Regions from separate parts of the Bittarella massiliensis (ex Durand et al. 2017) genome, predicted to be linked through region 1. Evidence: predicted binding sites of a transcription regulator. Region 1 holds the regulator's gene; each other region holds the start of a gene.
The links. The regulator HrcA, encoded in region 1, represses chaperone genes, less so after heat shock. The targets are predictions, from matches to a motif close to TGTTAGCACTCNNNNNNNNNGAGTGCTAACA.
Positions count from the first base shown of each region.

Region 2: the regulator HrcA is predicted to act here: its motif matches at 1,994-2,024, upstream of clpB (ATP-dependent chaperone ClpB).
Region 3: the regulator HrcA is predicted to act here: its motif matches at 6,033-6,063, upstream of htpG (molecular chaperone HtpG).

Region 1 is NZ_WWVY01000015.1:25,264-33,159, forward strand. Features, by position in the region: gene GT748_RS13135 (NCS2 family permease) at 1-87, opposite strand, end outside; purine riboswitch at 214-311, opposite strand; gene dnaJ (molecular chaperone DnaJ) at 661-1,821, opposite strand; gene dnaK (molecular chaperone DnaK) at 1,984-3,843, opposite strand; gene grpE (nucleotide exchange factor GrpE) at 3,923-4,579, opposite strand; gene hrcA (heat-inducible transcriptional repressor HrcA) at 4,557-5,579, opposite strand; gene GT748_RS13160 (hypothetical protein) at 5,854-6,177, opposite strand; gene GT748_RS13165 (helix-turn-helix domain-containing protein) at 6,296-6,508, shown strand; gene GT748_RS13170 (arsenate reductase family protein) at 6,973-7,326, shown strand; gene GT748_RS13175 (hypothetical protein) at 7,342-7,887, shown strand.
Region 2 is NZ_WWVY01000009.1:146,873-154,768, reverse strand. Features, by position in the region: gene clpB (ATP-dependent chaperone ClpB) at 1-1,965, opposite strand, end outside; gene GT748_RS11000 (ABC-2 transporter permease) at 2,175-2,804, opposite strand; gene GT748_RS10995 (ABC transporter ATP-binding protein) at 2,801-3,667, opposite strand; gene GT748_RS10990 (GntR family transcriptional regulator) at 3,672-4,046, opposite strand; gene GT748_RS10985 (ECF transporter S component) at 4,215-4,859, opposite strand; gene GT748_RS10980 (type III pantothenate kinase) at 4,934-5,644, opposite strand; gene GT748_RS10975 (ECF transporter S component) at 6,051-6,665, shown strand; gene GT748_RS10970 (energy-coupling factor transporter transmembrane component T) at 6,776-7,564, shown strand; gene GT748_RS10965 (energy-coupling factor ABC transporter ATP-binding protein) at 7,561-7,896, shown strand, end outside.
Region 3 is NZ_WWVY01000002.1:122,296-130,191, forward strand. Features, by position in the region: gene GT748_RS01660 (threonine/serine exporter family protein) at 1-525, opposite strand, end outside; gene GT748_RS01665 (6-phosphofructokinase) at 817-1,890, shown strand; gene GT748_RS01670 (hypothetical protein) at 2,175-2,867, shown strand; gene GT748_RS01675 (VOC family protein) at 3,054-3,440, opposite strand; gene GT748_RS01680 (pyridoxamine 5'-phosphate oxidase family protein) at 3,437-3,904, opposite strand; gene htpG (molecular chaperone HtpG) at 4,104-6,011, opposite strand; gene GT748_RS01690 (hypothetical protein) at 6,215-6,460, shown strand; gene GT748_RS01695 (DUF6514 family protein) at 7,016-7,225, opposite strand; gene GT748_RS01700 (ATP-binding protein) at 7,357-7,896, opposite strand, start outside.

The DNA.
Region 1 (7,896 bases):
CATAAAGGTGGTGAGTCCGGCGATCACCTCGGTCTTGACCGAGGTCTTGCGCTCGCGCAGGCCGAAAAATTTCGACAGCTGTCCCATAGTTTTCCTCCTCTTTTCGCGTTTCGGGTTGTTGTTTTGGTTTCTGCAGCTTTTTTGTCGGCAGTCACTAAATGGACAACTCACAACACGCACGCGGCCGGCGGAGGCGGAGAGACAGCTCCGCCAGGCCGGTGAGAAGTTAGCCATAGTACTTCATTTACGGTGAAGTGTAGAAACTACCCGCCATATCCGGGTATTATATAGCAACCAGCGACACCCCGAGTATACCCCACCCCCTCCCCCAAAAGCAAGGGGAGGGCGCGCCGAAAGTGCGCGGCAAAAACAGGGCGAAATTTGTTCTTTCATACAAACTTTTGCATCTTCTCTTTTGCACCTCTCCAAAAATTCATGCAGAATGTTGAAAATTCGCTCAGCCCTTTGCCGCCCTTTTGTGGGGTCATCCACTTTGCGCACAGCTCTCCATTTTTGATAAAAAAGGGTTGGTTTTTTGGTAAAAACGGTTTGCTGCATTTCCCGGCGGAGTGCTGCCCGCGAAAGGTGGAGCACTTTGCGCCGGGGAGGGACAAAAAAACAGGACCCCGGCCATCTGGCCGGGGTCCTGTGCAGAGACCTCTACTTCCAGAGGTCTTTGATGCGCTCGAGAAAGCTCTTTTGCTTTTCGTAGTTTTGCTCGATGGAGAGGGACTGCTCGAACTCCTCCAGTTCCCGCTTCTGCTCGCGGTTGAGGCGCTTGGGCACCTCGATGGTGACCTTGACGTACTGGTCGCCCTTGCCGCGCCCATTCAGGTACTGGATGCCCTTGCCCTTGAGGCGGAAGGTGGTGCCGGGCTGGGTGCCCTCGGGGATCTGGTACTTGACCTTGCCGTGCACCGTGGGGACCACCACCTCGCCGCCCATGACGGCGGTGTAGTAGCTGATGGGCACGTCGCACCAGACATCGAATCCCCGCCGCTCAAACAGGGGATCGGGGCGGACCGAGACCACCACGATCACGTCGCCGCTGGGGCCGCCGTTGTACCCGGCGTCCCCATAGCCCCGCATGGCAATGGTCTGGTCGTCGTCGATGCCGGCGGGGATCTTCACCTCCACCTTGCGGGTGACGGTCTTGCGGCCGCTCCCGTGGCACTTGGAGCAGGGGTTTTCGATGATCTGGCCGGTGCCGCCGCAGCGGGAGCAGGGCCGGGTGGACTGAATGACCCCAAAGGGGGTGCGCTGGCCCACCGTCACCTGGCCGGTGCCGCCGCAGTCGGGGCAGGTCTTGGGGGTGGTTCCCTTGGCCGCACCGGTGCCGCCGCACTCGTCACAGGCTTCCTGTTTCTGCACCTCGACGGTCTTGGTGCAGCCGTGGGCGGCCTCGAAGAAGTCCAGCACCACGTTGATGTGGCTGTCGCCGCCCCGGCGGGGGGCGTTGGGGTTCTGCCGGCGGCCGCGACCGCCGCCGCCAAAGCCGCCGCCGAAAAAGCTCTCGAAGATGTCGCCCAGGTCGTCAAACCCGCCGAACCCGCCGCTGTAGGCCCCGCCAGCGCCGCCGGCGCCGTAGTTGGGGTCCACCCCGGCATGGCCGAACTGGTCGTACCGCTGCCGCTTGGCAGAGTCGCTGAGCACCTCGTAGGCCTCGTTGACCTCTTTAAAGTGGGCCTCGGCCTCTTTGTCGCCGGGGTTGAGATCGGGGTGATATTTTTTCGCCAGCTTGCGGTAAGCCTTTTTCAGCTCGTCGTCGCTGGCGCTCTTGGAGACGCCCAAGACCTCATAGTAATCGCGTTTATCTGCCAATGGATACCACCTGTTTCCTTTTTAAAGTAGCGTGGGAAAGGGGCGCTTTTGCCGTATCAGTATAGCACAGACCCGGCGCAGCGTCCACCGATGCCCCTGCCGCCAAACAGGCCGACTGCTCTGCTCGTCGGCCTGTGACCCGCTGCTTTTGGGCGCAGCGACTTATTTCTTGTCGTCGTCCACCTCGGTGAAGTCGGCGTCGACCACCCCGTCGTCGCCGGGGGCCGACTGGGCGCCGGCAGCGCCGGCATCCGCGCCGGGGGTGGCGCCGGCGGCCTGCTGTTGGGCGGCGGCCTCTTTGTAGACGCGCTCGGAGACCTCGTAGAACTTCTTCTGCAGCTCTTCGGTCTTCTGCTTTATCTCGTCCACATTGCCGCCGGAGATGGCACTCTTGAGGGCGGTGAGTTTCTCCTCCAGGGCGGATTTCTCCTCGCCCTGCAGCTTGTCGCCCAGGTCGGCCATGCTCTTTTCGGTCTGGTAGACCATCTGGTCGGCGCTGTTTTTCACGTCGATCTCCTCGCGGCGCTTCTTGTCCTGCTCGGCAAAGGCCTCGGCGTCCTTCACGGCCTTGTCGATGTCGTCCTTGGACATGTTGGTGGAGGAGGTGATGGTGATGTTCTGCTCTTTGCCGGTACCCAGGTCCTTGGCGTAGACGTGGACAATGCCGTTGGCGTCGATGTCAAAGGTGACCTCGATCTGGGGCACCCCTCTGGGAGCGGGGGCGATGCCGTCCAAGTGGAAGCGGCCCAGGGTCTTGTTGTCGGCCGCCATCTCCCGCTCGCCCTGCAGCACATGGACCTCGACCGAGGTCTGGTTGTCGGCCGCAGTGGAGAAGATCTGGGATTTCTTGGTGGGGATGGTGGTGTTTCTCTCGATGATCTTTGTGGAGACGCCGCCCATGGTCTCAATGCCCAGGGAGAGGGGGGTGACGTCCAGCAGGAGGATGCCCTCCACGTCGCCGCCGAGCACGCCGCCCTGGATGGCGGCGCCGATGGCCACGCACTCGTCGGGGTTGATGCCCTTGAAGGGGTCTTTGCCGATGAAGTTCTTGACCGCTTCCTGCACGGCGGGGATCCGGGAGGAGCCGCCCACCATCAGCACCTTGTGCAGTTCGCTGGCGGAGAGGCCGGAGTCCTTGAGGGCCTGGCGGACCGGGGCCATGGTGGCCTCCACCAAGTCGGCGGTCAGCTCGTTGAACTTGGCGCGGGTGAGGGTCATATCCAGGTGTTTGGGGCCGGTGGCATCGGCGGTGATGAAGGGCAGGTTGATGCTGGCCTGGGCCATGCCCGACAGCTCGATCTTGGCCTTCTCGGCGGCCTCTTTGAGCCGCTGCATGGCCATTTTGTCCGAGGAGAGGTCGATGCCGCTGTCCTTCTTGAACTCGCTGACCAGGTAGCCGATGATCCGGTCGTCGAAGTCGTCGCCGCCCAGCTTGTTGTTGCCGGCGGTGGCCAGCACCTCCTGCACCCCGTCGCCCATCTCGATGATGGAGACGTCGAAGGTGCCGCCGCCCAGGTCGTAGACCATGACCTTCTGGTCGTCCTCCTTGTCCACCCCGTAGGAGAGGGCGGCCGCGGTGGGCTCGTTGATGATCCGCTTCACGTCCAGTCCGGCGATGCGGCCGGCGTCTTTGGTGGCCTGGCGCTGGGCGTCGGTGAAGTAGGCGGGCACGGTGATGACCGCCTCGGTGACGGTGGTGCCCAGGTAGGCCTCCGCGTCGGCTTTCAGCTTCTGCAGGATCATGGCCGAAATCTCCTGGGGGGTGTAGTTCTTGCCGTCGATGGCCACGTGGTAGTCGCTGCCCATGTGGCGCTTGACGCTCATCACGGTGCGCTCGGGGTTGGTGATGGCCTGGCGCTTGGCCACCTGGCCCACCATCCGCTCGCCGTCTTTGGTGAAGGCCACCACCGAGGGGGTGGTGCGGGCGCCTTCGGCGTTGGCGATGACGACCGGCTCGCCGCCCTCCATGACCGCCACGCAAGAGTTGGTTGTACCCAAGTCAATGCCGATGATTTTTCCCATTGTCGTTTCCTCCTATTTCGATCCGTCGATTTGTTCTGTATGGTTGTGAGGGGCGGCTGCCCGCCCCGGGATATTTTGTCTAGTTGGCCACCTTGACCATGGCGTAGCGGATGACCCGCTCCCCCAGCAGATAGCCCTTTTGGAAGACCTCCACCACCTGGCTCTCGCCCAGGGTCTCGTCCTCCACGTGCATCACCGCGTTGTGCAGCTGGGCGTCAAAGGATTCGCCCACCGGGTTGATTTCCGAGACACCCATCTTTTCCAGCACCTCGCGGAACTGTTTGAGGGTCATCTCCACCCCGGTCTTGAGGTCGCTGTCCTCCTGGCAGGCGTCCACCGCCCGCTCGAGATTGTCCAGCACCACCACCATCTGGGAGAGGGCGGAGGCCACCCCGTCGGTGAACATCCCCTCCTTCTCCTTGGTGGAGCGCTTGCGGAAGTTGTCGTACTCGGCGCTCAGGCGCAGCAGCCGGTCGTTCAGGTCGCTGTTTTCCTGGCGGCAGCCGGCCAACTGTTCTTCCAGGGCCTCCACCTCTTTGTTCTTTTTGGGCTTTTTGGACTTTTTCTCGGCCGCCTTCTCCTCTTTTTCAGGGGTGGCGGGGGCTTTCTCCTCCGCCGGGGCGGTCTGTTCAGCTTCGGTCTGGGCCGTCTTCTTTTCCGGTTCCACCTGCAAGCTCCTCTCTATTGTTATTGGGTCGGGAGGGAGGGATCCCTCATCCGTCCCCGTCGGTTCCATTCAAGATCCTGCCCAGCAGGTCGGTAAAATAGGCCAGGTGGGGGATGATCCTGGTGTAGTCCAGGTGCCGGGGGCCGATGATCCCCAGCACGCCGGTGTGCTCGTCCCCGAAGAGGTAGCCGGTACTCACCAGGGTGGTGCCCGCCAGCTCTTGGTCCAGGTCGTCGCCCAGCAGCACCGCCACGTTCCCCCCCTCTTTGGGGGCGGCCCGCAGCAGGGTGTCGGTCTCCTTGAGCAGATCGAGAAAGGCGTTGTAGCCGTGCTCCGGCGCGGCGTAGCGCAGGAGGTTCGACTGCCCTTCCAGGTGCACCTTGGCCCGGCAGAGCTCGGCGCACATCCGGCAGATGAGCTGCACTGCGGGGGCCAGACAGAGGTAGTCGCCCCCCAGTTCCCGCTGCAGGAAGTCGTCCCGCAGCAGCGCCACCTCGTGCAGCGGCCGGTGGAGGAGGTTTTTGCGACAGAAGCCCGAGAGCTTCTCCAATTGCCGCTCCCCCGCCGGCAGCCCCAACTGACAGACCTGGTTGAGCACCAACCCGGTGTTGGTGAGGGCCACCAGCGCCAGCGTTTGGGGGGTGAGGGCCACCACCTCCAACTTCTCCATCGACAGGTCGGAGAGCTGGGGGGAGGTGGCGAGGACGGCGTAGTTTGTCATGTAGGCCAGAAGGGAACTGGCCCGGGTCAGGAGGATGTCCGGGTCCCTGACCCCCTGGCGGAGGAAGCGGGCGATCTCCCGCTGTTTCTCCACCGGCAGCTCCCGCCGCGGCATCAGGTGATTGATGTAGTAGCGGTAGCCCTGGGCGGTGGGGATGCGCCCGGCAGAGGTATGGGGCTGTTTGACACAGCCGAGGGCCTCTAGCCGGGCCATCTCGCTGCGGATGGTGGCGCTGGAAAAGGCGTCGCCCGCCAGCTTGGCGATGGCCCCGCTGGAGACCGGCTCCCCGGTCTCGGAGTAGAGGTCGCAGATGGCCTGAAGCACAAATCCCTGTCTCGGCGTCAACATCTTCCCACCCCCTTTCCGGCGGCTGCGGCACCCGTTTAGGGGGGACAAATGCCGAAGCAGCGCCGTTTTTGCGTTTAGCAGTCGAACCTCTCGACTGCCAACACATACAGTCTACCCCCAAAGTCAATAAAAGTCAAGAACTGAAATAAATATTTACATATTGGCAACAGTTTTCCCGGTGCCCCCTCTAAAGGGGGCATTTCTGCACAAAAAAAGAGGGGCCACTGGGGCCCCCCTCTCAAGGGGTGCGCTCCGCCTGCGCGGCGGGGGAGTGTTAGAGAGGCGGGGAGGCGCCTCCCCTGCCCGGGCCGTCCCCACCGGGACGGTCTTCGGGGGAGATGGGGTGCTGGGCGCGGCGGATGTCGTGCAGGATCTGCACCCCTTCGGCCACCGCATAGAGGAGGAAGACCCCCACCAGGGCGCCGCAGAAACTGTCCAAAAAGACGGCGAAGCGGGCGGTGAAGGGCACCGGCGGGCCGCCCGATGAGAGGCTGGCCCCGTCGGCAATGGCCAGGAGAAAGCTCCAGACCGCGTCGAGATAGGCGAAGTTGCGCACGATCTTGGCCGCCAAATTCTCGTCCCTTCTCTCCTCTTTCACGAATATCACCGCCTTTTCTACCCATTCTAGTAAATATATGTACTAAAGTCAATAGTAAATATTTTTACTATGCTAAAATGCTGCCAGTTCAACACCAAACGAGAGGGGACGACTCACCATGGTGCCCTACCAGCAGCGGCTGCGGGATCTGCGGGAGGATCACGACAAGACCCAGGCGGAGATCGCCGCCGTACTGGGCACCTCGCAGACCATGTACGCCCGCTATGAGCGGGGGGCCAACGAGATGCCGGTGCGCCACGTCATCGCCCTCTGCCGCTACTACGGCGTCAGCGCCGACTATCTCCTGGGACTCACGGGGGAGGAGCGGTGATCCCCCCTCCCCCCTCGCCCGCCGCTGTGGTATAATGGCCACAAGGCGGCTGTGCTGCCGGGGATAGCCGGGCAGAAATGCAAATGCCGTCTGCTCCCTGCCCCCTCCCCCCTGGCCAAGTGCCACCGCGCCCTCGGCGCCGGCGGTATGGCAGCCGCAGGGCGGCCATGATGCCGGGGCGGCCCGGCCGGTGTGCGGACGCCCTCTGCCCCACGGCCAAATGCCGCCGTGCCTGTGGCCTTGTCGGCCACAGGGCGGTCGCGATGCCGCAGCGGGCCGGCAGGCGCAGACGGCCCCTGTTCCCTTCCCCTGCCCTCGGTCCTCTGCCTGCGGCAAAGCGGCATCTGCCCCGCTGCCGCGGCGCGCCGGAAGGGGAGCGCCGCGCACCGACCTCTTTTTATTAAAAATACAAATACAAACGGCGTCCCGGCCTGTCGCCGGGGCGGATGGGAGGCAATTTGTCAATGAACGCACTGCTGATCTGGTACCCCAAATGTTCCACCTGCCAAAAGGCCAAGGCCTGGCTCGACGAGCACGGCGTGGCCTGCAAGACCCGCCACATCGTGGAGGAGACCCCCACCGCGGCCGAACTGGCCGAGTGGCACGCCCGCAGCGGCCTGCCCCTGAAGCGGTTTTTCAACACCAGCGGTTTGGTCTACAAAAACGAGCACATCAAGGACCGGCTGCCCGGGATGAGCGAGGAGGAGCAGTACGCCCTGCTGGCCCAAAACGGCATGCTCATCAAGCGCCCACTGCTGCTTTTGGGGGACTGGGTGCTGGTGGGTTTTCGCCCCGCCGAGTGGGAGGCCGCCCTTTAGAAAGGAGCACCTGTGATGCCTGATTTTTCCGCCCCAGCGGCCCTCTGGCCGACGATTTTTACCGTTTTGCTGGCCCTGGCCGACTGTTTTCTGGGCTTCAAGCTGAGCAAGTTCTGGATTTCCCTGGCGGGCTTTGTCCTGGGCGCGGCCCTGGGGGGCTGGCTTGCCGCCCTCCTCTCCATCGAGGGGTGGCTCCTGCTCCTCCCCATCCTGCTGCTGGGGGTGGTCGGGGCCCTGCTGGCCTACCGCGTCTACCGGGGCGGGGTCTTTCTGCTCTGTTTTCTGACCGCCTTTTTCGGCATCTACTCCCTGATTTCCATCCCCTGGGCCGGGGCCCTGGCCGGCTGTGCCGCCGGGCTGTTGGCGGGGGGACTCTCCCTCAAACTGCTGCGGCCCGCCCTCATCCTCTCCACCGGCATCGGCGGCGGGCTCTGCGCAGGGGCAGGCCTCCTCCCCCTGTTGGGGCTGAAAAATCCCCTCTGGGGGCTGTTGGCAGGGATCGCCCTGGCGATTTCCGGGGTCGCCGTCCAATTTCACACCACCAGCGAGGAGGAGGGCTGACCCCTCCCC
Region 2 (7,896 bases), on a different contig from region 1:
GATGAGGCGGGAGACGGCGAACTTCTCCATGTACTCGGTCATGTCGATGCGCACCATGCTGTGCTCGTCGTCGAAGAGGGCCTGCGCCAGGGCCTTGGCCAGCTCGGTCTTGCCCACGCCGGTGGGCCCCAAAAAGAGGAAGGAACCGATGGGGCGGTCCGGGTCCTGGATCCCTGCCCGGGAGCGGAGGATGGCCTCGGAGACCTTCTCCACCGCCTCGTCCTGCCCCACCACCCGGCGGTGCAGCTCTTCGGGCAGCCGCAGCAGCTTGTCGCGCTCCCCCTCCACCAGCCGGGAGACGGGGATGCCGGTCCAGCGGCCGACGATCTTGGCGATCTCCTCGTCGGTGACCCGGTCGCGCAGCAGACTGCCCGCGCCCTTCTGGCCCTGCTCGGCGATCTTCTCCTCCTCTTCCAGCTCCTTTTTCAGGCCGGGCAGCCGCCCGTACTTGAGCTCGGCGGCCCGGTTCAAGTCGTATTGCTGCTCCGCCTGTTCGATCTCGGCGCCCACCTGCTCGATTTCAGCGCGGAGGTTCTGCACCTTGGAGATGGCGTTTTTCTCGTTTTCCCACTTGGCCTTCATCTCCTTGAACTGGGCCCGCAGGTCGGCCAGCTCCTTTTGGATCTCCGCCAGGTGATCCTGGGAGAGGCGGTCGGTCTCCTTCTTCAGGGCCGCCTCCTCAATTTCGTACTGCATGATCCTGCGGGAGATCTCGTCGAGTTCGGCGGGCATCGAGTCGATCTCGGTGCGCACCATGGCGCAGGCCTCGTCCACCAAGTCGATGGCCTTGTCCGGCAGGAAGCGGTCGGTGATGTAGCGGTTGGAGAGGGTGGCCGCGGCGATGAGGGCGGCGTCCTGGATCTTCACCCCGTGAAACACCTCGTAGCGCTCCTTGAGTCCCCGGAGGATGGAGATGGTGTCCTCCACGTCCGGCTCCTCCACCATCACCGGCTGGAACCTGCGCTCCAGCGCCGGGTCCTTTTCGATGTACTGGCGGTACTCGTCCAGGGTGGTGGCGCCGATGCAGTGCAGTTCGCCCCGCGCCAGCATCGGCTTCAGGAGGTTGCCCGCGTCCATCGAGCCCTCGGTCTTGCCCGCCCCCACAATGGTGTGCAGCTCGTCGATAAAGAGGATGATCCGGCCCTCGCTCTTCTTCACCTCGCCCAAAACGGCCTTCAATCGCTCCTCAAACTCGCCCCGGAACTTGGCCCCTGCCACCAGGGACCCCATGTCTAGGGAGAAGAGCTTGCGGTCTTTTAGGTTGTCGGGCACATCTCCCCTGGCAATGCGCAGGGCCAGCCCCTCGGCAATGGCGGTTTTGCCCACGCCGGGCTCGCCGATGAGGACCGGGTTGTTCTTGGTCTTGCGCGAGAGGATGCGGATGGCGTTGCGGATCTCCGCGTCCCGGCCGATGACCGGGTCCAACTTCTGGGCGCGGGCCAGCTCCACCAGATCCTGCCCGTACTTTTTCAGGGCGTCATAGGTCTCCTCCGGGGTGTCGCTGGTGACCCGGGTATTCCCCCGCACCGACGACAGGGCGGCCAGAAAGCCGTCCTTTTTCACCCCAAAACGGCTCCAAATCTCCCGCATGGAGGCACTGGGCCGCTCCAGCAACCCCAGCAGCAGGTGCTCCACCGAGACGTACTCGTCCTGCATCCGCCCCGCCTCGGCCTCGGCCTGCACCAGGGCCTGGTCCACCTCCTGCGAGACGTAGATCTTGTCCGGCTCCCGCCCGGGGCCCGAGACGCCGGGCATCCCCTCGATGCGCTGGCGCACGGCGGCGCGCAGGGCCTCCAGGTCGCAGCCCATCTTTTTGACAAGCGAGGGGATCAGCCCCTCGGGCTGTTCCAGCAGGGCCGAAACCAGGTGCTCCTGCTCGATCTGCACGTTGCTGTGCTCTATGGCCAGGCTCTGGGCGGTCTGCACCGCTTCCAGCGATTTCTGTGTCAGTTTATTGGCGTTCATTGGAACCACCCTCCCATTCTCTTCACACTTTTAGCAGTCTATTCTCTCGAGTGCTAAATACAATATACCCGATAGCTGTGTACAAATTGTGAACGCCGCAAAAATATTTTTGACTTTTTCTGACCTTTTGCTTTTTCCCCTTTCTCCACGGAAAAAAGGACGCGCCCCTCCCCCTGTTTGGGGAGGGGCGCGCCCTTTGGCTCAGCCCTCTAAAACTCTTTTTTGGCGTAGATCCGGCAGGAGACGCCGTAGGAAATCAGGGTCGATCCCACCATCACCGCAGCGATCAGCCCCACCCAGAGCACCGTCGGTAGCTGCGGCAGGGAGAGCTGTTCGAGAGCGGCGAACTTCCCCGCCAGCAGGGCGATGGCAAAGATGGCGGCCATGGCCGCATAGAGGATGATGCGGCTCTTCTCCGCCCCCCATTTGAAGGTGGGCGGCAGCAAAATCAGGTTGAAGAGCACCCCAATGCAGGCGGTCAGCACCGCCGTCAGGGCGTTATTCGCCATGTCTTCCGGGCGGATAAAGGAGTATCCAACGGTGATGAGGAAGGCGACCACGCCCCCCAGCAGGGGCATCCCCACCCCCAGCACATACTTGGAGAGCACCACCTTGCTCCGGCTCACCGGCAGCGCGGCGGCGTAGGCCGGCCAGCGGGCCATGTCGTCGTAGGAGAAGGTGGTGATGCAGAGGATGGAGAGCATCATCACCACGATCCCCACGATAAAGGAAGAATTCTTCATCCCCAGTCCCAACACCGCCATTCCGACCAGGTAGAGGATGTAAAACTTGGCCGATTTGCCGAAGATGCAGAAATCCTTGAGTAAAAGTCCCCTCATCTCTTCTTCCCCCTTATAAAGTAGAGCACCATTTCCTCCAGGGTGCAGCGGTCAAAGACCAGCCCCTCAAAGCGGCGGCGGTTCTCCTCGCTGCGCTCCACCAGCGCGTCAAAGCCAAAACTGGTCTCCCGCAGGCCGATCAGCTCGCTGCGGTCCAGCCGCTCCAGCTGTTCCCGGGTGCCCTTGAGCACGCTGTAACCGTAGAGAAGGGCGTCCTTCTCCTCGCAAAAAATCAATTGGCCCCCATCCAGCAGGGCGATGTAGTCGGCCACCCGCTCCAAATCGCTGGTGATGTGGGAGGAGATGAGGATCGAGTGCTCCCCGTCACCGATGAACTCGGCGAAGATGTCCAGTATCTCGTCGCGCACCACCGGGTCCAGGCCGCTGGTGGGCTCGTCGAGCAGCAGCAGCTGGGGCGCGTGGCTCAGGGCCGCGGCGATGGAGAGCTTTGCCTTCATTCCCCGGGAAAAGTTCTTGATGAGGTCCCCCGGCCGCAGGCCGAAGCGCTGCAGGTAGCCGGCAAACTGCCCCTCGTCCCAGTTGGGGTAGATGCCCGCCATGATGTTGGAGACCTTTTGCGGGGTCAGGAAATCGTGAAAGGCGCTCTCGTCCATCACCACCCCCAGCCGCTGCTTGATGGCCATCTCCTCTTTTCGATTGTCCATCCCCAGCACCGAAATCTCGCCGCTGTCCCGGGCAATCAAGTTCAAAATCAACTTGAGCAGGGTGGTCTTGCCCGCGCCATTTTGCCCCACCAGGCCCATGATACAGCCCTTGGGCACGCTCAAATCTACGTCCCGCAGGGCAAAGGAGCCGTAGCTCTTGCCGACCCCGCGCAGTTCCAAACAATTTTGCGTCATCATACTCTCACTCTCCGCTGTAAAGCAATGTCACCAGCTGTACCAATTCCCGCTCCGACACGCCGCAGCCCCGGGCCAGTTCGACGGCTTTGGCCAAGCTCTCCTCCAGGGCGCGCATCCGCTCCTCCCGGGCAAACTCCAGGTTTTTCTCGGCCACAAAGCTGCCCCGTCCGGGTTGGGTGGTGAGGAAGCCCTCTCTCTCCAACTCCTCGTAGGCGCGCTTGGTGGTGATCACGCTGATTTTCAGCTCCCGGGCCAGCAGCCGCATGGAGGGCAGCGCCTCCCCCGGCTGCAAAACCCCGGTCAAAACCTTGTCTTTGACCTGGTCGACGATCTGCTGGTAGATGGGTTTGTCGCTGGAATTTTGGATGATGATGTCCATAGGTCACCTCGAGCACAGAATATATCGATATATTGTATATACAGTATATATACAATCAGCACGGTTGTCAACACCCTTTTGCCCAACTGGCAAACATTTTCTTTTCCCCCTGCAAGCAAAAAAAGGCCCCTTCCGCCGGGCGCGGAAAGGGTCCTTTTTCTCATTTTTTTATCTCCACTGCACTGGGCCGCCCCGCCCCTGCAAGGCCAGCAGCGGCCGGCAGATCGCGGTGGAGAGGACGGCCGCCACCAGGGCCTCCGGCACCCCCACGGTGCCCACCAGGGCGGCGATCCAGCCAAAGAGGGCGCCGTAGGCCACCCCCTGGGCCGCCGCATAGGCAGGGCCGAAAAAGAGGTAGATCCCCCCCATCACCAGCAGGGTGTTGCAGAGGGAGCCGACCACCGCCGCCACGGCCATGGCCGCCGTCTTTCGCCTGCCGCCGCGGGCAATGGCCCGATAGCAGAGCCCCGCCACCACCCCGATGAGGATGCGGGGCACCAGGCAGATCACCAGGCTCCACAGGTTGCCGTGGGTCTCCCCCACCCCGTAGAAGGGGGAGAAGACAAAGCTGCTCAGGTTGGGCTGAAAGGTGTTTTTCAGCAGGCTGGTGAGCCCGAAAAAGCCCCCCAGCACCCCGCCGGCCTTGGGACCCAGCAGGATCCCCCCGATGATCACCGGGATGTGGACGGTGGTGGCGTTGATGAACCCCAGGTTGATGTACCCCAGCCAGGGCACCGCCGACAGGACCGCGATCAGGGCGGCCAGCAGCGCCATCTGCACCAGGGCGGTCGTTTTTTGTCTCGTCTTTGACACAGCGCATTCCTCCTGCTGCCGTTCCCGCATGAAGGGCGGGATACAGCGCATATTCTGGGAAAAGAGGGCCGGGGTTATTCGCCGCCCCGGCGCTCCGCTGTATTTTTCCGATAGATGGCCGCAAGCCCCCGCAGCAGCAGGTGCTCCTTTAAGAGGAAGGGCGCCCGACAGTAGGGCTGCACCAGGGCCGCCCACCGCCCGCAGAGGTAGAGGGGGCAGTCCGTCCCCAGCGCCTCCTGCAGCCGCTCGGCCATCCCGTCGAGCATGGCGGCGTGGCCGTGGAGCAGTCCGCCCCGCAGGGCCTCCAGCGAGAGGGCCAGGCCGGGCATCACGGCGGTGCCCCGCAGGGCGCCGCCCTCCCCCAGGGCCACGGCGGCGGTGGCCGTCCCCAGGGAGAAGGCCGCACAGGGCCCCCCCGCCAGGGTCATCGCCCCCACCGCCAGGGCCACCAGATCGCTGCCGGTGGCCGCCGGGTTCTGGGTGCGGATGTCGAGCCCTGTCTTGACGCCGGGCCCCAACACCAACCTGCGTCCCCCCGGCCGCACCAGCAGGGCGGCCGCCTCGGCCGCCACCTGGCGCAGCGAGGGCACCACGCAGGAGAGGACCGCCCCCGAAAAGGGCTCCTCCCCTCCGCCGGCCAGGGCCAGCGCCTGGCGGATGTGCAGGGCCAGGTCAAAGGCGGTTGCGCCCTTGCAGGTGGCGGTCTGCGCGACAAAGCGCAGCTCCTCCCCCGCAAACGCTCCCGCCGAGATGGCGGTATTGCCCACATTCAGCACAAGCAGCATAGCAAGGTCCTCCCCCTTGTGACGATCTCCGGAAAACCAGCTGATTTCCCGGTGCCAGTGTACCCCATTTCCGGCCAATTGGCAAGGGCGCGCCGCCTCCCCTCCGCACGCCCGGCAGCTCCCTTCTCCCCCTCCTGCCGGCTCCCCTGCACCTCCCCGGCGCGGGCGGAGGGGCCGCGCCGGGGAGGGTGCGGAAAAAAGAACCCTTCATCCTGTCAAAACTGCCTTTGGATTTTTGGTAATATCGATAAAATAAGAGAAAATGATTGATTTTTTTGTTGACTACCACTATACTGTGGGTAGTGGTATTTACAGTTTGTTAACAAGAGGGAAGTGCTTGTCGAGGTCGTTTCCCGCCTTGTTTGGCAGGCCGAACGGATTTCAACTTCTGAGGAGGTACGCATCCATGAAAAAAATGAACAAACTGGTCATCTTCTTAATTCCCATCGGCATTGCAGTCAACTTCGTGGGTGGGCAGATCGCCATTCTGCTCAAACTGCCGCTCTACTTAGACGCCATCGGCACCATTGTGGTGGGCGCGCTCTGCGGCGGCGTTCCCGGCGCCCTGGTCGGTCTCATCACCAACCTGCTCAACGCCATCACCTCGCCGACCACCCTCTACTACGCGGTGCTCAACGTGGCCTTCGGCTTCGTGGCCGGCTGGTTCTCCAAACTCGGCGTCTTTAAGAGCCTGTGGAAGACCCTGCTGTCCGCTCTGGTCTTCGGCTTCATCGGCGGCGTCATCGGCCCCTGCATCACCATCATCTTCCTGGGCGGCTACGGCGCCAACGCCACTGGCCTCATCACCGGCGCCCTGGTCGCGGCCGGCTGGTCGGTCGCTCCCGCCTGCTTTGCCTCTGAGGCGTTTGCCGACTTGCTCGACAAGATCCCCACGGTGATCATCGTCTTCATCATCCTCAAGAGCATGCCCAACCGCTTCCTCACCAAGCTGCCGCTCGGCCACGTCTACATCGGCGCCAGCGGTGCCGACGAAGACGACGAAGAGGAAGAGACCCTCTAGGGTCTCCCCTTCCCAACCTCGACTGCAAAAAAGACAGGCCGCTGGGTGAGCAGCGGCCTGTCCCTTTTCCCAAGGCAGCCCCAAATTTTAACACAAAGGAGTGGATCGGTTTGGATCTGGATTTTGCCTATTCCTTTAAAAATCCCCAGCTCTACGGGAACTGGCTGATGGACGTCAATCCCCTCAACAAGTTCAACTTCTGCGCGGTGATGGCGGCCGTTGGCTTCATCCTCCCCCACTGGTGGATCGGCTACGCCATGATGGCGGGCTACCTCGTCCTGGCGGCCATCGCCGGCAAATTTGGCCCCTTTTTCAAGATGTTTTACAAGGTCTTCCTGCTGGTGGGGGCCATCCTCTTTTTGATGCGCGCCATGTTCACCGAAGGCACCACCATCCTCTTTAGCTGGGGCAACATCCACGTGACGGTGGAGAGCATCTTCTACGGCCTGCGGGTGGCGGGCACGGTGGTCGCCTTCTGCGGGGCGGTCATCCTCTTTTACAACATCACCCCCATGCGCGACCTGATGTACTCCCTCGAGCGCATCGGCGTCTCCCACGAGACCTCCTATATCTGCCTGGCCTCGATGCAGGCCATCACCGATCTGGGGGAGAGCTCCAAGGTCATCATGGACTCCCAGAAGGCCCGCGGCATCGAGACCGAGGGCGGTCTCATCAGCCGGATGAAGGCCTTTATCCCCATCATCGGGCCGCTGGTGCTGGGGGCCATCTCCAACACCGAGGAGAAGTCCATCGCCATGGACGCCCGCGCCTTCTCCGCCCCGGTGAAACACACCTTCTTGCGGGAGCTGCGCAAGACCCCGGCTGCCGAAAAGGCGGCCATCATTCTCATCGACATCGCCCTTGTGGCGGTCATTGTGGGGAGGATCATCTGGCTATGAGTTTTATCACCTTACAAGACGTCTCCTACAAATATCCCCTGGCCAAGACCTTTGCCCTCAAGCACGTGGACCTCTCCTTTGAAAAGGGGAAATTCTACGGCATCATCGGCCAGAACGGGGCCGGCAAGACCACCCTGTGCAACCTGGTGCGGGGACTGGTCCCCCACTTCTACGGCGGCTCCCTCACCGGCAAGACCATCATCGACGGCACCGACGTCAAAAAGTGGGACACCGACCAGTTGGCCACCCAGATCGGCTATGTCTTTCAAAACCCCTTTACCCAAATCAGCGGCGTCAAAGAGACCGTCTTTGAAGAGATCGCCCTGGGCCTT
Region 3 (7,896 bases), on a different contig from region 1:
GACCAGGTTGCTGAAAAAGGCGTTGCCCCGCAGCCGCCGCATCCCCTCGGCCAGGAGTTTGAGCGGCGCCCCCACGAGGAAGGCGCAGGCCGCATCCCAGGGCGAGCCGCCGAAAAAGAGGGCAAAGGCGCAGGCCGCCACCCCGTAACTCACCACCTGCCAGAGCAGGGGGTAGGTGGGGCGGGCCCGCAGCTCGTCCAGCTCCCGCCGGATCTCGGCGCAGCCGGGCCGGTCGCGGCAGATGCGGCGGCAGAGGGCGTTCAGCCGGTCCACCTTGTCCAGGTCGGTGGCCCGGTCAAAGATCCGCTTGCTCTGGGTGTGGGCGCTGCCGTCCGCCAGCCGCAGGGTGAGAATGACGTGGGAGGGGATGGCAAACACATCGGCCCCCGCCAAACCGTAGGCCGCGCCGATGTACTGAAGCGACTCCTCCACCCGATAGACCTCGGCCCCGTAGGCCAATAGGCCGCCGGATATTTCCAACAGCAGCTCTGTGAACTGGGGCATCTCCCCCTCGGTCAACTGCATGTGCTCTCCCCCTTGCCGCGCCTGCGCGCACCATCTGAACACTGGTTATACCATATTTTTGGCAGACAAGCAAGAAAAATGACGCGCCCCTTCTCTGCCGTGCCCCGCCCCTGTGGGAAACGGCGACAAAGCCCCCCGCCCGATTTTGTGAAAACCCCACAAAGCCCCTCTTTGACCGGCCGCAACCGGGTATTTTCGTTGCCTTTTGGGAAAAATTGCCCTATACTGGACTTACAGTAAACTGCGCCCGGCGGGCCGGGAGAGCCGGGCGGACGGAAAGGGGCAAGGAACGTGAAACGAATCGGCATGCTCACCTCTGGCGGGGATTGCCAGGGGCTCAACGCCGCCCTGCGCGGGGTCGCCAAGACCCTGTACGAGGAGTACGGCGAAGAGGTGGAGATCTACGGCATCCGCGACGGCTACCGCGGCCTGATCGAGGGCGACTACCACCTGATGAAACCCTCCGACTTCTCGGGTATCCTGGTGCAGGGGGGCACCATCCTAGGCACCTCCCGCCAGCCCTTCAAGCGGATGCGGGTGGTGGAGAACGACGTGGACAAGGTCGCCCGCATGAAAGAGACCTATAAAAAGATGAAGCTGGACTGCCTGGTCATCCTGGGCGGCAACGGCACCCACAAGAGCGCCAACCTCCTCTCGGAGGAGGGGCTCAACGTGGTCACCCTGCCCAAGACCATCGACAACGACCTCTGGGGCACCGAGATGACCTTTGGCTTTCACAGCGCCATGGAGATCGCCACCAACGTGCTCGACTGCATCCACACCACCGCCACCTCCCACGGGCGGGTCTTCATCGTCGAGGTCATGGGCCACAAGGTGGGCTGGCTGACCCTCTACGCGGGGATCGCCGGCGGGGCCGACGTCATCTTGCTGCCCGAAATTCCATACAGCGTGGACAAAATCGCCAAGGTCATCGAGCGGCGCAACCAGGCGGGCAAGCGCTTTTCCATCCTCGCGGTGGCCGAGGGCGCCCTCTCCAAGGAGGAGGCCAAGCTCTCGAAGAAGGAGTTCAAGGCCGCCCGCGCCCAGATGAGCGACCCCTCCGTCTCCTACCGGCTGGCGCGGGAACTGGAAGAGCGCACCGGGCAGGAGATCCGGGTCACCATCCCCGGCCACTTCCAGCGCGGCGGCAGCCCCTGCGCCTACGACAAGGTGCTCTCGACCCGCTTCGGCGCGGCGGCGGGTCGACTGATCATTGAAAAGAAGTACGGCAACATGGTGGGGCTGCAAGACGGCAAGGTGGTGCCGGTCCCCCTGAGCGAGGTGGCCGGCAAGCTCAAGACCGTGCCGGTGGACTGCGAGGAGATTTCCGCCGCCAGGGCCCTGGGCATCAGCTTCGGCGACTAGACAGGCAAAGCCAATCGGGCGGGGCGGACCGGCAGGTCCCCCCGCCCTTTTTCTCGGGGACGGCACGATCGAGGTCGGATGCGCTTGCCATTTCATCTATCCGCACCGACCCCTTTTCCCAAACCGCGCATCCCGCGGCGCCTTCGAGGCGCCCTTCCCCTTCCCGCCCTCCCCCACCGGGAAAATTTACAAAATCCCAGTGGATTTTCCCCTTTTCCCTGCTATACTAGATGGGAAATACCGCCGCTTGGCGGCCGAAACTCACACGAAAAGGTTGGGATTTTTTGCTCAAACGCGAACAGACCTTCGCCCTCGTCAACCGCATCTTTGTGTCGGCGATCGTGGCGCTGCACCTGGGGTTTGCCTTTACCTACCTGCTGCGCGACGGGGACAGCTACCTCTTTCAAAAGTCGCTGCTGGGGCTGCCGCTGCTCCTGCTGCCCACCCTCGTCTTTCGCCTCTTCCGGCTCAAAACCTGCCACCAGCTCAACTTCTGGGCCTACCTGTTCATCTTTTTGGCCCACACCATCGGCATCACCATCACCCACTACAACATCCCCTACTACGACAAGGCCATGCACACCCTGTCGGGGGTGTTCGTCGCCTTTCTCGCCCTCTGCTGCTTCTACTTTTTCAAGCCCGGGCGGGCAATCGACCGAAAGGACGGGCCGCTGTGCTGTCTTTTCGTCTTCGCGGTGAGCATGGCGGTGGCGGGCCTGTGGGAGATCGGCGAGTACACCGTCAGCTGCATCGACGGCTCTGACCCGCAGCTTGTTCTCAGCACCGGGGTGGGCGACACCATGCAGGACATGATCGTCTGCATGGTCGGCACCCTGCTCTTTGTGGGGGTGTTGGCCCACTGGTACCTGCGCCGCGACAACCGCCGTTCCGGCCCCTTGATGGGGGCCTTCGACACCTTTTATCAGTACAATCTGGCCCCCCGTCGGGCGGCCGGTCAAGGGGGTGAAAAAGAATGAGAAAGGGACTTTCAGTGGTGGCCTTTGTGCTGGGCATCTGCACCGCCCTGTGCGGCATCGGCGTCACCGTGTTGGGCGCCGTCGGCATGGGGAGCCGCAGAAGATAGGGCAAAACCGCAGGAGAGCGGGCGGGGACCGAATGCAGCTTCGGTCCCCGCCCGCTCTCTCTTTTGCAGGGGGCTTTTTTTACACAAACAGGCACCAGCGAACGCCGTAGCGGTCGATGAGGTCGGCCATCAGGGGGCTGTACTCGCAGGGCCCCAGGGGGATGAGGAGGGTCGCCCCCTCCCGCAGGGTGTCGTAGGCCCTTGTGACCCGCTCCTCCCCGCCTTCGCCGTAGTCGAGGCAAAACTGCATCACATTGCCGGTGATTGCCTCCTCCCCCGCAATGGCATAGGCGGAATTGCGCTCCGCCACCGCCAACACCTGGCCCTCAAAGGCCAGTTCCGAGTGGTAATAGGTGCCGTCCCCGTTTTGATAGCTGCTGATCAACTCCGCGTCAAAGGCCCTTTGATAAAAGGGCACGGCCTCGTCGCTCCCCTTGACATACACCTGCATCATTGCGCGCTTCATCTCTTCGATCCCCTCTCTTTGGCCGCCCGAGCGGCTGCAAAATCAATGTCGTAGCGGGTCCCGTGGCTCATCAGCACCCCGCTGTCCAGCCGGATGCACAGGATACAACTGTTGGGGTCGCCCTCGTCCAGATGCCCGTTTTGGTACCAGTCCGCAAAGACACGGCACAGCCGGGCGGCCAGCGCCGCATTCTCCTCCCTGCCCAGCCAGCCCAGGTTTTCCCCCCTGCCGCGGGCGGTGAACCACTCGCCGCAGACGGCAACGGCGGGGTCTCTCTCGATTTGGCGCACCTTGCCGGAGAGGGCATGGGTAATTACATAAAAGGCCCCGTCCTCGTAATAGGCGTTGACCAGCCGCACCGCGGGGCCCCCCTCCCCCACCGTCGCCAGGGAGAGGACGGTGTCCCGCCCAAAGCGGTCCTCCATCACCTCTCGGGCCGCCTGGGGAAAATGATCGGCCATCATCCCTCTCTCCCCTCTCTGCGGACCCCCTTGCGGGCTGTCCTTGTGGGGTGGAGCACACAATGCACCACACAACCGCCCCGCTTCACAGGTCCCGCCCCCTTCTCTTTTGGCCCATGGTAACACAAAGGCGGCGGAAAAGCAATTGGCCGGGCAGGCCCTGTGGGCGCTGTCCGGCCAATCGGCTCTCTTCTATTATAAGTTACAGCAGTTCACAGACCAAATCGGTGTAGGCGGTGGGGTTTTCCACCGGGAACCCGGCAATCAGGGAGGCCTGCTCGTAGAGCAGCAGCGCCAGCTTTTCGGCGCGCTCTCGGTCGCCCTTGTAGGCCGCCTCCAACTTGGCAAAGACGGGGTGGCTGGCCCCCAGCTCCAGCACCCGCTGGGCCTTGGGCGCCTCGTCCATCTTCATCTGGGCGAAGTACTTCTCCATCTCCAGGGTGACGCCGCCCTCGCTGGTGAGGCTCACCGGATGGCTGCCCAGTTTGGGGGAGATGCGCACGTCGCTGACCTTGTCCTTGAGCGCCTCTTTGAGGAAGTCCAGCAGCTCGCCGTGGGCCTTGGTCTCCTCCTCGGCGGCCTTCTTCTCCTCCTCGCTGACGGTGTCGGCGTCGCTGACGCTCTTGAGCTCGTGCCCGTCCTGCTCGTGGAGGACCTGCATCACAAACTCGTCCACCTCGTCGGTGAGGTAGAGCACCTCCCACCCCTTGTCCCGCACATACTCGGTCTGGGGCAGGTTGGCGGCCTTCTCCACCGAGTCGGCGCAGGCGTAGTAGATGTGCTCCTGCCCCTCCTTCATCCGGGAGACGTACTCTTTGAGGGTGACCGGCTTGCCCTCGGTGGAGGAGTAGAACAGCAGCAGGTCGGCCAGCAGGTCCTTGTGGGCGCCGTACTCGCCCACCACCCCGTATTTGAGTTGCAGGCCGAACTGGGCGAAGAAGGCCTCGTACTTCTCCCGGTCCTCCTCCATCAGCTTGGACAGTTCCCGCTTGATTTTCTTCTCCAAGCTCTGGGCAATGGTGCGCACCTGGCGGTCCTGTTGCAGCATTTCCCGGGAAATGTTCAGCGAGATGTCCTGGCTGTCCACCACCCCCTGCACAAAGCGGAAGTGCTCGGGCAGCAAGTCGGCGCACTTCTCCATGATGAGCACCCCGCTGGAATAGAGCTGCAGCCCCTTCTCATAGTCGGCCGAATAGTAGTTGTAGGGGGTGCGGGCGGGGATGAAGAGCAGCGCCTCGTAGGAGGCGGTCAGCCCCTCGGCGCTGACGCGGATGCTCTTGAGCGGGTCCTGGTAGTCGCCGAACTTCTCCTTGTAAAAGGCGGCGTAGTCCTCCTCGCCGACCTCGCCCTTGGGCTTGTGCCAGATGGGGACCATGCTGTTGAGGGTCTCGTCCTCCTCGTAACTCTCGTAGGCCGGGGCCTGGTCGTCGGCCTCCTCCCCCTCGGGCTTTTCCACCGGGCGGGTCTTGTGGCAGAGCATCTTGATGGGCCAGCGGATGTAGTCGGAGTACTTTTTCACCAACTGGCGCAGGCGGTACTCCTCCAAAAACTCGCCGAACTGCTCGTCCTCGGTGTCGGGCTTCAGGTGCATGATGACGTCGGTTCCGGGGGCGGAGCGCTCGCACTCGGCGATGGTGTAGCCGTCGGCGCCGGAGGACTGCCACTTGTAGCCGGTCTCCTCGCCGTAGGCGCGGGAGATGACGGTGACCTTGTCGCTGACGATAAAGGCCGAGTAGAAGCCCACGCCGAACTGGCCGATGATGTCGGTGTCGTCGGCCCCCTCCTGCCCCGCGATGTCCTGCTTGAACTGCAGCGAGCCGCTGCGGGCGATGGTGCCCAGGTTTTCCTCCAGGGACTTTTTGTCCATGCCGACGCCGTTGTCGGACACGGTGAGGGTGCGCCCCTCCCTGTCGGGGGTGATGCGGATCTCAAAATCCCCCCGGGATAGGCCGACCCCCTCGTCGGTCAGGCTGCGGTAGCACAGCTTGTCAATCGCGTCGGACGCGTTGGAGACGAGCTCCCGCAGAAAGATTTCCCGGTTGGAGTAGATGGAGTGGATCATCAAGTCGAGGAGCCGTTTGGACTCGGCCTTAAACTGTTTTTTCGCCATGGTCTCAATCACCTCTCGCAAAATTAGCACTCCTTGTATACGAGTGCTAAAAACAGGATAGCGCACAACCGCCGGCAAATCAATGTACAAATTGTGAACATTTTCGCGGAGGGGGGAAAACGCGGCGGCCGCCCTTGCATTTTTTCCAGCGCTGTGCTAGTGTGAAGGCACCCGGTCGAGGGCGCAGGGCCGCCGGGAGGACGATGAAGAAGGAGGGAGCCATCGTGTACTGTCCCCGCTGTGGGAGCGAGCACGTCACCGTGCAAGCCGTCAACCACACCACCATCAAGAACCGGGGGTGCATCGGCTGGTTTTTCTGGATTTTGCTGGCCATCTGCACCTTTGGACTGATCCTCATCATCCCCGCGGTGACCAACCAAAAGGTCAAAAACACGGTGCACACCGAGGCGGTCTGCCAAAACTGCGGCAACCGCTGGTTCGTGCGATAACAGAGAAAACAAAAGGCCCGGAAGGGGGGATTCCCCCCCCCCTTTCCGGGCCTCTTTTTTTTGGGGGGGGAACCCCCTGCCGCCGCACACCGCTGCCTTTCCGGCGCGCGGGGACGGAGAGGCGCGCGGGGACAGCGAGGCGCGAGGGGGCGGAGAGGCGCGCGGGAAACGACCTTGCAAATATGCCCACTCCTCCCCCTCCCCATCTGGACGGCAGCGTCCCTGCGCCGCCCGGCAACAGGGGATGGCGGACAAAATGGCTGCTGTAAAGGAGGGGGCAGAGAGGGACGGCTTTGTGTGGCCTACACCCAAAGGGCCCTTGGGCAGAGGGCCAACGCCAAAGCGGACGTACAGGAGGGATGCGGCCCCTTTATCCCCCAAAAGGCAAGGACCCGGGAAGAGGGAGGATGAGCCCCTCTTCTCGGGTCCTTTTTGCCTGCGCCAATGGGTATCTGGTTAGGGCCCATCAGCACACTGCAAACGAATAAAAGGCAGGGAATCGCTTGTTTTTTGCGCCCTTTGTGCGCGTTTTCTCACAGAGAGCGTTCCCTTCTGTCAGAGGGGCAAGCCGTAAGAATCCTCCACGATGTCATACAGGTGGCACTCGCTCACCTCCAGGCGGCTACACCGCTCTGCCAACGCTTCGACCTTTTCGCGATCAAGGGAAATGTCGCTGATTTCCACTGTCTCTCCCGTCAGGCCGTAGGTGGTGCGGGTGATGCCCTCTATACAAATTTCCGTCTGGTTAACCGTGTAGGTCTTCATATCGATTGCACTTCCTCTTTCATTTTTGGAGAAGGGGTCGCTTGCCCCCTTCCCCCGTCGTCAGTGACCGCCCGGTTTTTTGCCGAAGGGCGGGCCGCTAGGCCGAGGTGCGCCCGGGTGGTGAGACGCGCCTATTTGGTTGTCAGGGCTGCTCCACCCCTGTTCTTTTTTTGAGAACGCTTCTCCGGGAGGGTGACCCGGACACACTTGGTAAACTCGGGGTCGTCCTCCAACTTTACCACTTCAAAGTCTCCACCGTAGTCGTCGAGAAGCTTGACGGTATCCGCCAATCCAAATCCATGGTCTTTGCCCTTGGTGGTGTTGCCGAGTTCTCCCAGTGCCGCCAAGATGTGCGGCGGAAAATCGGGGCCGTTGTCATAGACGCAGATTTCGTAATCTCCACACTCGTTGAAACCGAGATAGACCTCTACCGCGCCGTGACCATTGGCAGCAGCGCCCGCCGCGCGGATGGCATTTCTCGAGAGGTCGCCAATCAGGCGGACCACTTCGCGCAGCTTCATAAAGTGAAGCAAGGACTCGACCCTCGTAAAGACGACGACCCGATAAAGGACATGCTCTTTGGCTGCCATCGCCGCATGGTTTTTCAAGGTGTTGTTGAGGGTGGAGATGCCGGTGTCCGGCGGCTCGTAGCCGTTGATGATGCGGTCACG